DNA from 3 places in the Arthrobacter sp. FW306-1B-F12A genome. Region 3 is predicted to be linked to each of the others. Evidence: riboswitches for the same ligand, from Rfam matches in the RefSeq annotation. Region 3 holds a riboswitch; each other region holds the start of a gene.
What was found. A riboswitch is a leader RNA that binds a small molecule or an ion and turns the genes downstream of it on or off. The one in region 3 is predicted to bind cyclic di-AMP.

Region 1: it holds a riboswitch for cyclic di-AMP, as region 3 does, so the genes downstream of both, AC3WJU_RS03560 (hypothetical protein) here and AC3WJU_RS14495 (NlpC/P60 family protein) in region 3, are expected to answer to the same signal.
Region 2: it holds a riboswitch for cyclic di-AMP, as region 3 does, so the genes downstream of both, AC3WJU_RS17935 (aggregation-promoting factor C-terminal-like domain-containing protein) here and AC3WJU_RS14495 (NlpC/P60 family protein) in region 3, are expected to answer to the same signal.

The regions. Positions count from the first base shown of each region.
Region 1 is NZ_JBYSXD010000004.1:102,923-106,187, reverse strand. It holds gene AC3WJU_RS03565 (flavin-containing monooxygenase) at 1-916, shown strand, start outside; cyclic di-AMP (ydaO/yuaA leader) riboswitch at 1,001-1,146, shown strand; gene AC3WJU_RS03560 (hypothetical protein) at 1,161-2,276, shown strand; gene AC3WJU_RS03555 (PucR family transcriptional regulator) at 2,435-3,265, opposite strand, start outside.
Region 2 is NZ_JBYSXD010000045.1:14,255-17,519, reverse strand. It holds gene AC3WJU_RS17940 (bifunctional glycosyltransferase family 2/GtrA family protein) at 1-824, opposite strand, end outside; gene AC3WJU_RS17935 (aggregation-promoting factor C-terminal-like domain-containing protein) at 985-1,722, opposite strand; cyclic di-AMP (ydaO/yuaA leader) riboswitch at 1,725-1,898, opposite strand; gene AC3WJU_RS17930 (sensor histidine kinase) at 2,063-3,265, opposite strand, start outside.
Region 3 is NZ_JBYSXD010000029.1:30,867-34,131, forward strand. It holds cyclic di-AMP (ydaO/yuaA leader) riboswitch at 43-250, shown strand; gene AC3WJU_RS14490 (M23 family metallopeptidase) at 253-1,071, shown strand; cyclic di-AMP (ydaO/yuaA leader) riboswitch at 1,217-1,383, shown strand; gene AC3WJU_RS14495 (NlpC/P60 family protein) at 1,389-2,153, shown strand; gene AC3WJU_RS14500 (HNH endonuclease) at 2,403-2,903, shown strand; gene mobA (molybdenum cofactor guanylyltransferase) at 2,941-3,265, shown strand, end outside.

The DNA.
Region 1 (3,265 bases), on a different contig from region 3:
CGATTCCCTTCCCGGCCTGCCATTTCCAGCCGCCCGGGGGACCTTTCCCGGCAAAGACGCCATGGCCGAATACCTCGAGAATTACGCCACGAACTGGGAACTCCCGGTACGCCATGGCGCCCGCGTCGTCGGCATCGAGCGGGAGGACGGCCGGTTCCGGGTGCAGTCGATCGCCGGGTCGATCCTGGCGAGAAACGTTGTTGTTGCCACGGGCCCGAATACACAGCCACGGGTCCCGGCGTTCGCCAGGGATCTCGATCCAGGCATCCACCAACTGCACGGAGCGGAATACTCCAACCCGGACTCAATTCCGCCCGGAGATGTCCTGGTGGTCGGCTCCGGCACCTCCGGCGTCGAAATCGCCCTGGAGCTCGCACCCACGCACCGCACCTACATCGCAGGAAACCCTCCGTTCCACATTCCGGGCCCCGTGACGCGATACGCCGGCGGGCTTTGGTGGCTCTTCATCCACAAGGTGCTGAACAGATCCACCCCTATCGGCCGCAAGGTCGCGCTCGGGTTCACCCAGCACGGCGCGCCACTGATCCGGACCTCAACGCGGGAGCTCGACGCCGCGGGAGTCACCCGCCTACCACGCCTGAAGGGCACGCGCGATGGCCAACCCCTGACCGATGAAGGCCACGCGATACCGGTGTCCACGGTCATCTGGGCTACTGGTTACCAACCGGACTTTGGCTGGATCCAAGGACTTCCCACGGATGAGGACGGCTGGCCGCTCACCCTCCGGGGCGCCGTGGAACAACTCCCAGGACTGTTCTTTGTGGGCATGCCCTTCCAATACGGGTTGACCTCCGGCCTCGTGGGCGGGGTCGGCCGCGACGCCGAACACGTCGCGGGACTCATCGCCGGCCAGGCCGGGCAAAAACGGGTCACCGCGCCCGTTATTCAAATGTGACATTGCATGCCGGCTGTTGTAACGTCGAGGGGCGACCCAGTCCCCAACCGGGCCGCTTCCGGGTTGACGCCGAGCTCTGCCGCAACCCGGAATCCGCCAGACCCACGGCAGAGACGGGGGACCCAGAGTCTCCGGGCCCACTTCAGGCCCTTGGGGTGAAGCCGCCACGCGCGGCCGGACGGCCTCGTCCGAACCCGACAGCTAACCTCGAAGGCGTTGAGAGGCAATCACCATGTCCCCAACCATGGATCAGCCTCGCCGTGCCCAAGTGGCGGGCGAGAGCACCAAACCAACCGGACGTCGTCGGGCCACAGACAGCGAACCGTTCATCGCTGCGGCGGCTTCCGAACCTTTGAGTTCGACGGCGGCGCCCACCCCCACGGCAACACCGACGACGGCGGCACCCACAACGCGCGCGGCCGCCCGCGCAGCCGAACGGAAGCGGGCCTCAGAAGCCAGCGAAACTGCGGCCATTCAAACAGTGCCTGCCGCGGCGGCAGAACCTGCCACTGCGGCCATACCGACTGTCGCTGCCGAGACCGCGGCTCCTGCGACAGCTGAGCCGGCCACTGCGGCCATACCGACGGTGTCTGCTGCGACCTTGGCTCGCGCGGCAGCAGAGTCGGCCAAAACCGAGAACGCAGCCACAACGGCACTTCCCGCGGCAACCCGCGCCGGCGCCGGTCCGGCGACCCTTACCGGTTCCTCCTTCAGCCGTGAACCACACGCCGTCCTCAAGAAGGCCGCCGCCGTCCGGACGATGAGCAACCGAATGGCAGTGGTGACAGGTGCCCTAGGCATCTTGTTGGCCGCCGGCTCCCTGGGACAAGCCCTCGAGTTGCCCTTCTTCGGCCAGGAATCCCGTGCCCAGGACGCTGCCAGCGCAGACAGCCAGGACTCCACGCAATCCGGCGCTCCTTCCACGACGCCAAGCACCTCCCCCAGCGCTGCGGAATCACCTTCGGCAGCTACCCCGAGCGCCAAGTCCGGCCAGGCCGGGGACCCGGCGCAGCATTCGCCGCAAGGACCGGTAGCTGTCGAATCGTCGAGCGTCCCTGCACCGTCGATCTCCGTTCAGGTTCCTGCCCTCCCGTCAGCGCTGCCCCCAAGCCTCACCCCGGCGCCTGTTCCTTCCACCCCGGTTCCGGCCCAGCCTGCGCCTGCTCCCAGCCCCGGTCCGACCGGACCCGCTAGCCCAACCCCGACACCGGATCCGACGGATCCAGCGTCTCCGACTCCCGCACCCACAGGTTCTTGGAAGCCGCGGACCCCGGCCAGCCCCACACCGACGCCACCGCCTACCCAACCGGGCGTCGATCTTGGGTCGATTCTGGACGCAGCAACCAAGGCACTGCAGTGAGGATGGGAGGGCATCGAGCATTTGCCGTCGAGTGGCACGGACGGTGCTGCCGGAACACCCGGACGCAGATGATTCAGCACCGCCCGGACCGCTGGCGCTGCAGCCTTCAGTTGAGGCAGTTCAACAAGTAGGCCAGCGCGGTTTCCGGTACCTGCGCTTCAAATCCGCGGTCGGCCAGCCCAGCGGCGCGCCTTGAGCGTTGCGTGGAGTTCGAGCCGGGTGGCGCCATTCAGCGGATCCGCTCCGATAAGCTGGCGGACCCTGGCCAGTCGGTTGTAGATGCTGCTGCGGTGCAGGTGGAGCTTCGAGGCCACATCCTGAACGGAGCCGTCGCTGTCGTAAAGCAGTTCGAGCACGGGCAGCAGCTCGCCGTTGCGGTCGGCGTCCTCGATCTCCTGGAAGTGCACGGAACCCGAATCGTCCCAGCCCCCGGGCGCCTGTAGCCGTTCGAACAACTGATAGATCCCGGCCGAGCGGCTGTCCACGAGCTCGCCGAGCGGAGGATCGACGGCGGCAGCCTGGGCCGCGAGCTTCGACTGCCGGTACGCCCGGCCCAGTTGGCGAATAGCCGCAAACGGCTCGCTGATGCCAAGAATGACGCGGTCCACTTTTCGGCCGGCGCGCTTGGCGAGTTCCAGCTGATAGTGGACCAGGACCTGGGCATGCTCTGCCCGTCCGCCCGTTTCGCGGAACAACAGGACCGAGTGCGTCTCAGTCCCGGCGCTGAAAAGCACGGAATCGACCCCGATAGTAGCCTGCAGTGCGGCGGAGCGGTGCGTCAGGGTCGCCGCGATCGGATCAGAGACGCCGCCACTGTCCGCAGCATCGAGCACGGTCACCAGCTGCCACGGTCCCCTGCCTTGGATCTCCTTCCATCCCGCCACGGCCGCCACCGCGTTGGACTCGCCTTGGCATGCAGCGAGGAATTCCTGCTCACGGCGTCGCCGGAACTCCGATTCCGCCGTGTTGGAATCGAGCAGCAACCCCGC
Region 2 (3,265 bases), on a different contig from region 3:
CGGGTGAGCCGGACCATGCCGCGGATGTCGGCGAGGGCGGTCCGCACCACGTCGACGCTGGAATTGGGATCGTCGATCCAGTCGACGGGAACTTCGTGGACCCGGAGCCCGCAGCGTTCGGCGAGGACCAGGAGTTCGGTGTCGAAGAACCACGAGTTATCCATGGTGTGCGGGAGGATCTGCTGGGCGACGTCTGCCCGGATCGCTTTGAAGCCGCATTGGGCATCGCTGAAGCGGGCACCCATGAACGAGTGCAGCATCAAGTTGTAGCTGCGCGAAATGAACTCGCGTTTGGGGCCGCGGACGACCCGCGAGTTACGGGTCAGCCGTGTGCCGATGGCGAGGTCCGAATGGCCGGAGATCAGCGGCGCCAAAAGGGGCGCCAGTGCGGCGAGGTCAGTGGAAAGGTCAACGTCCATGTAAGCCAGAACGGGCGACGGCGATGCAAGCCACACCCTGCGAAGGGCGTTGCCGCGTCCCTTCTCGTCAAGGTGGACAACCGCGAGCTCAGGCAGTTCCCGGGCTACGCGCTCCGCGATTTTCAACGTGCCGTCCGTGCTCGCGTTGTCAGCCACGGTGATGCGGAAGCCATGCGGGAAGGATTCGCGCAAGTGGCCGTGAAGCCTGCGCAGGCACTCTTCGAGATCGCGTTCCTCGTTGAAGACGGGGATGGTGACGTCGAGGACGGGGATGGCGGTGTGGGTGTCCACGGGGGCGCGCCGCCCCGTGCCGCGCTGGATGGGAGTGCTGGGTTGGATGGGAAGGCCCGGCGGCACCACCGCGGGGTCCTTCAGGGTTCCGGAGGTGGATTCGATGAGCGTCATGTATCCAGAGTGCCGTTGCCGAATATGAAGGCTTTAGGCGGAACCTGTGACGTGGCTGTGGATGTGTGACCAGCGTGGCGCATCACTTGCCTGGCCAAGAAACGGAGAGGCCCGCCCCGGAAGGGACGGACCTCGACGTACTTTGTGGTTGGCTCTTGGCTTAGTACCAGTTGTGGGCCAAGTGGAAGGACCATGCCGCGGACGGCGATCCGTAGCGTTCCTTGATGTAGTTCAGGCCCCAGCGGATTTGCGTCTGGTAGTTGGTCTGCCAGTCGGCGCCTTCGGACGCCATCTTTTCGGCCGGCAGCGACTGCCCAATGCCGTAAGCGCCACTGGAGGCGTTGGTGGCAGTGGTGCGCCAATCCGATTCCTTGTTCCACAAGGTGATCAGGGCCGACATTTCGCCCTGGCCCCAACCGTAGGAGGGAAGGATGCTTGCGGCGTAGGCCTGGGCGCCGGAGGGATCATCGACGGCGACGGGTGCAGCCGGTGCCGCTGGAGCAGGGGGTGCAGCGGGTGCGGCCGGTGCGGCAGCCTGGGGCGCGACGGCGGCCGGAGCGGGCGCGGCTGCCTGGCTTGGCGTCGACGCAGCGCTCGGCGTGGGGCTCGCGCTTGCGCTCGCCGACGGCGTGGCGGTGGCCGAAGGCGTGGCTGAGTGATCCACCGTGCGGGATTCGGACGTGCGGCTCATGTCCTGGGCGTTGATGGCTTGTCCGGCGGCCTGGGTGGCAGCGCCTGCGCCGAGGAACACGGCAACGACGCCGGCAACAACTGCCATGCGCTGGCCGGTGCCGAGGTTCGAGGCGGCTCGCCTCAGCGTGGAACGTGACTTGTTTCTCCGGGCAGGTTCGCCGCGGTGGCGCGCAACAGGGCGCGACTGATCCTTGGAATCAGACATGGTGATTGCCTCTCGACGCCTGCGGAGTTAGCTGTCGGATTCGGATGAGGTCATCCGGCCGTGGCCACGGCGGAACGTGGCGGCACGGCTTCACCCCTAGGGCTGGCTCAACATGAGCGCTTGCCCGGAGACCTGGGTCCCCCGTCTCTGCCTGGACTGTTGGGCACCGGGGAGTGGCAGAGCTCGGCGCCTACCCGGCGGTGGCCGGAATGATCCAGCGCACCTATTCGACGGTACAGGAGGATCCAGCTTAAGTCACATTTAGGTAACGGAGATCACGACGCCGGTGCGTCGACTTGCGCGCGCCGCGCACCGGCGTCGTACTCTTCTGGTTCGCCCGTCAGGCCGGGGCAGTCCTGAGCGCCGGGAGCCGCACCGCGAACTCCGTCCGGCCAGGCCGCGACGCCACTTCGACCGTGCCGCCGTGCGCCTGAACGATGGATTCCACAATGGACAAGCCGAGGCCGGAGGTGCCCTCGGAGCCGGACCGGGCGGCGTCGGCACGGGCAAAGCGGGAGAAGATCCTGCCCTGGAATTCAGGCGGGATGCCCGGGCCGTTGTCGGTCACGGTCACCACGGCGCTGCCATCGGCGGAGCGCATCACGCCCGTGACCACGGTGGTTCCCGCCTCGGTGTGCTTGCGGGCGTTGGAGAGCAGATTCGCCAAAACCTGGTGGAGTTGGGTGGTGTCGCCGCGGACCGTGAGGGGCTCATCCGGGAGCTTGAGCTGCCAGATGTGCTCGGGGGCCATGACCTTCTCGTCGCTGACGGTCTCGATCACCAACTGCGTGAGGTCCACATCGGTGAATTCCGGGGCCTTCCCTTCGTCCAACCGGGCCAAGAGAAGGAGGTCCTCCACGAGGGTGGTCATGCGTTCGGACTGGCTCTGCACCCGGCCCAGCGACTTGCGCCCGTCTTCGGTGAACGTCTCGGTCATGCGCAAGAGTTCGGTGTAGCCGCGGATGGCGGTCAGCGGAGTGCGTAGTTCGTGCGACGCATCCGCGACGAATTGGCGCACCTTGGTTTCGCTTTGCTGGCGGGCCTCGAGGGCGCTCGAGACGTTGTCCAGCATCAGGTTCAAAGCATGGCCGACGCTTCCCACTTCGGTGCTCGGATGGGCCGCCGACGCCGGAACACGCACCGCGAGGGCCACTTCACCGGCGTCGAGCGGAAGTTTCGACACCTTGGTGGCGACGTCGGAGAGTTGCTCCAAAGGCCGCATGGTACGGCGGATCAGCACGGTTCCGGCCAGCCCGATCAGGACCAGTCCGCCCAAGGAGACCAGCACCATGGTCCAGACGAGGGAGGCCTCGGTGTCCTCTTTCGAGGCGAGAGGGAGACCTGTGATGACAACATCGCCGTATGGAGTTTCGGTGGCCACCAGCCGGTAGCCGCCAGTGGACAGCGTGCGATCAACCGGGCGGCCATCGGACGGGAGCGCCGACAGGATTCGGGCGTCGCTGGGCGACAACGGCGCACGTGTGGCATCGGAGGACAAGAAGCCGGCATCACTGCTCACCTGGCCTGCAAGGATGCGTGCATT
Region 3 (3,265 bases):
CCAAAGCGTTACCTGATCCGAAGCCGAGTTCTGCCAGCGGATCAGGTGGATTAGTCCATTCACTGGCAGAAACGGAGGAACCACCATCGGCTGTCGAAAGACGGCCTTGGGGTGAAGTCCGTAGCGGAAGTGCAAACAACGCAAGGCCCCTCCGGGTACCTTGCGTTTCGTGCCCTTCGCGCGGACCGGGTCCACGATCTCTCTGGCCCGAATCCGACAGCTAACTTCGCAGGCTTGCCAGAGAGGAAAACCTTGACCACGCAGAACACCAGGGGCCGCAGGCGCGCGTCCGGTCCTACTGCTGAGCTGCGGAGCACAAGCGCCGTCGAGCACGAGCGGCCGCGCGATCCCCATCGCGAACTTCGCCGCCGCAAGGGTCCTTTGCGACAGATGGCCGAATTCGCCGCCGCGAGCGGAGCGGGACAGAAGGCCGGAGTGGCCCTCGCCACGACGGGCCTCATCCTGACAGTCGCCATGCCGGGCACCGGCGCCATGACGGCCACGGCGGATTCAAGCCAGGCCGCCTCGGCTGTGGGCACCCAGCCCGAGATTCCGGCCGCGGCAAGCGCCACGATCGACTTCAGCCGTGCCGCAGTGTCAACCACGGCGGATCCGGACAGCAAGCTCAAGCAGCTCTTGAGCGCACAGTCCGTCGGCACCATCAAGACCTCGTCCTCCAAGGGCACCCTGGGGGCGCCCCTGGACACCCTGACCACGGCCTCGCCTTTCGGCTACCGCGTGAATCCCATCACGGGCGGTTTGGGGGAGTTCCACCGCGGCCAGGACTTCGTGGCCCAGTGCGGCACCCAGGTCCATGCTGCCGCGGCCGGCAAGGTCACCTTCGCCGGCTGGCATCCGTATGGCGGCGGAAACCGCATTGTGGTGGACCATGGCAACGGCCTGGAAACCACGTACAACCATTTGTCGTCGTTCAACGTCCAGGTGGGCCAAACGGTTGGCCGAGGCGATGTCATCGCATTGAGCGGCACTACGGGCGCCTCCACGGGCTGCCACCTCCACTTTGAAGTCATGGTCAACGGCGACGTCGTTGACCCCCTGGGCTGGCTGTAGCCAATCCGATGGAAGTCTCTCGCATGCTTGTCACGCTCCGTGACCTGAATGTGACATTCAGCCAAAACTCATGTACCGTCTAACTCGCATCAACTTTTAGAGAGTTGATGCACTCGGGTGGATTGCCTAGCTCTGCCACTGCCCGAGGTTCCGTTCGCAAAACATCGTCTGGCAGAGGCGGGGGACCCACTTTTGGTCATCTTCACCGATGGCCTTGGGGTTAAGTCGCACGACTTCCGAGAGGGAGGAGTGTGGCCGGATGACTCCCATCCGAATCCGACAGCTTACCTCGCGGGCATAGGGAGAGGCCTCTTAACGTGTCTTCACGCTCTACTGTTGCGCGCCACCGTGCCGTGGTCACCAAGACCAACTCGCTTGCCGTTATCGCTAAGACTGTCGGCAGCAACGCCGGTGGCGTAGGCCGTCAGGCAGCCGTTATCGCAGCTGCTTCCGGTCTGGTGCTCACTAGCGGTATCGCAGCCAACGCTGCAGAAACCAACGTTCCCCGCGAGTCCACTTCGACCTCCGCCCTGGAAGTCCAGTCCATCGCCCAAGCCAGCATTTCGGCCGACTCCTCCGTCGCCATCAAGTACGAACGCCCGGTGGTTTCCACCGAAGCTGCTCCGGTTGTCGCAGCTCCGGTTGCCACCCAGGAAGCCGCTCCGGCTTCGCAGGCTGCCACGGGTGCCGCTACCGGCTCCTCGACGCTTTCTGTGACCGCTGCTGTTTCGCCCGCCACGAAGGTTGCCAGCGGCAAGGGCGCAGCGATTGCTGCCGCAGCTTACGCTCAGCTTGGCGTTGCCCAGGACTGCACTGCCCTGGCCTCGAACTCCCTGGCCGCTGTTGGCATCAACTTCCACGGCTGGCCGGCAGACTACCTCTCCCTTGGCCGTACGGTCAGCGCTGCTGAAGCGCAGCCGGGAGACCTGGTCTACTACCAGAACGGTGGCATGGGCATGGCCCACATCGCTGTTTACGTCGGCAACGGCATGGCAGTCCACGGCGGCTGGAACGGTGGCACCACCGCCCTTTACAGCGTCAATGTCGGCTCCGGCCCGGTCTTCATCCGCGTTGGTGGCTAAATAGCCCCGGTTACATAGCTTCACTGGAACATCCCCGCTGGTCCGCCGGTGGGGATGTCCTGTTTTAACGAGCGTGCGCTTACGTGTCCGGCACATGAACTTTGACCGACACTGCGCTGGAACCCCCGCATGGATTCGTTGATCTGGCCTTCTGGTGTTTACTCTTAGGTTGTCGATCCACAGCCCGTACATGCAGAGGGCAGCCGGCCCTCGCGCCCCTGACGGGTGCGGCCGTGAAGAGGTACGTGCATGCGCACACTCGTTCTGAATGCTGGATATGAACCGCTGGCGGTAGTAACCTTCCGCCGGGCGCTGGTCCTTGTGCTCACCGGAAAAGCGAGCGTAGTGGCCGAAGGCGACGAGCCTGTCGTCGGGCCACAAGAGATTCTCGGACGTCCTTCCGTGATTCTGCTCAATCGCTACATCCGGCCAAGGTACAACACCATCACGGCGGTCACACGCCGCGGCGTCTTGCGCCGTGACGGTCACCGTTGCGCCTACTGCGGGAAAGCAGCGCACACCATTGACCACGTCCACCCCAAATCCAGGGGCGGCGCGGATTCCTGGGAAAACCTGGTGGCAGCGTGCTTGCGCTGCAACAACGCCAAGAGTGACCACACCCCAGCCGAGATGGGCTGGAAACTGAGGTTCACTCCGGCGGCGCCCACCGGGACTATCTGGCAAATCAAGGAGCTTGAGAAACCTGCGCCCGCATGGGATCCCTTCCTCCTGCCCGAGTCGGCGGCCTGAACCGGAATTGAGCCCGCTTCCCGGGTAATCTGGGCGGGTGGACTTTGATGCGGTGATATTGGCGGGTGGCAAGTCCTCCCGCCTCGGCGGCGTGCCCAAAGCCCAGTTGAGATACGGCGGCGCCACACTCCTTGAGCGCGCCGTGGCGGCCGCACGCGGTGCGGGAAGCGTCGTCGTCGTCGGCCCGGATCCCGGCACTCTGCCGGACGGCACATTGACCGCGCGGGAGGAGCCGCCCTTCGCCGGACCCGCAGCCGCGATCGCCGCCGGACTCCTCGCCCTGGGGCACGGAGGCGAAACGCAAAACGGCGAGGAGCCGTCCACGAAGCACGCGCCCTGGGTTCTCGTCCTGGCCTGCGATA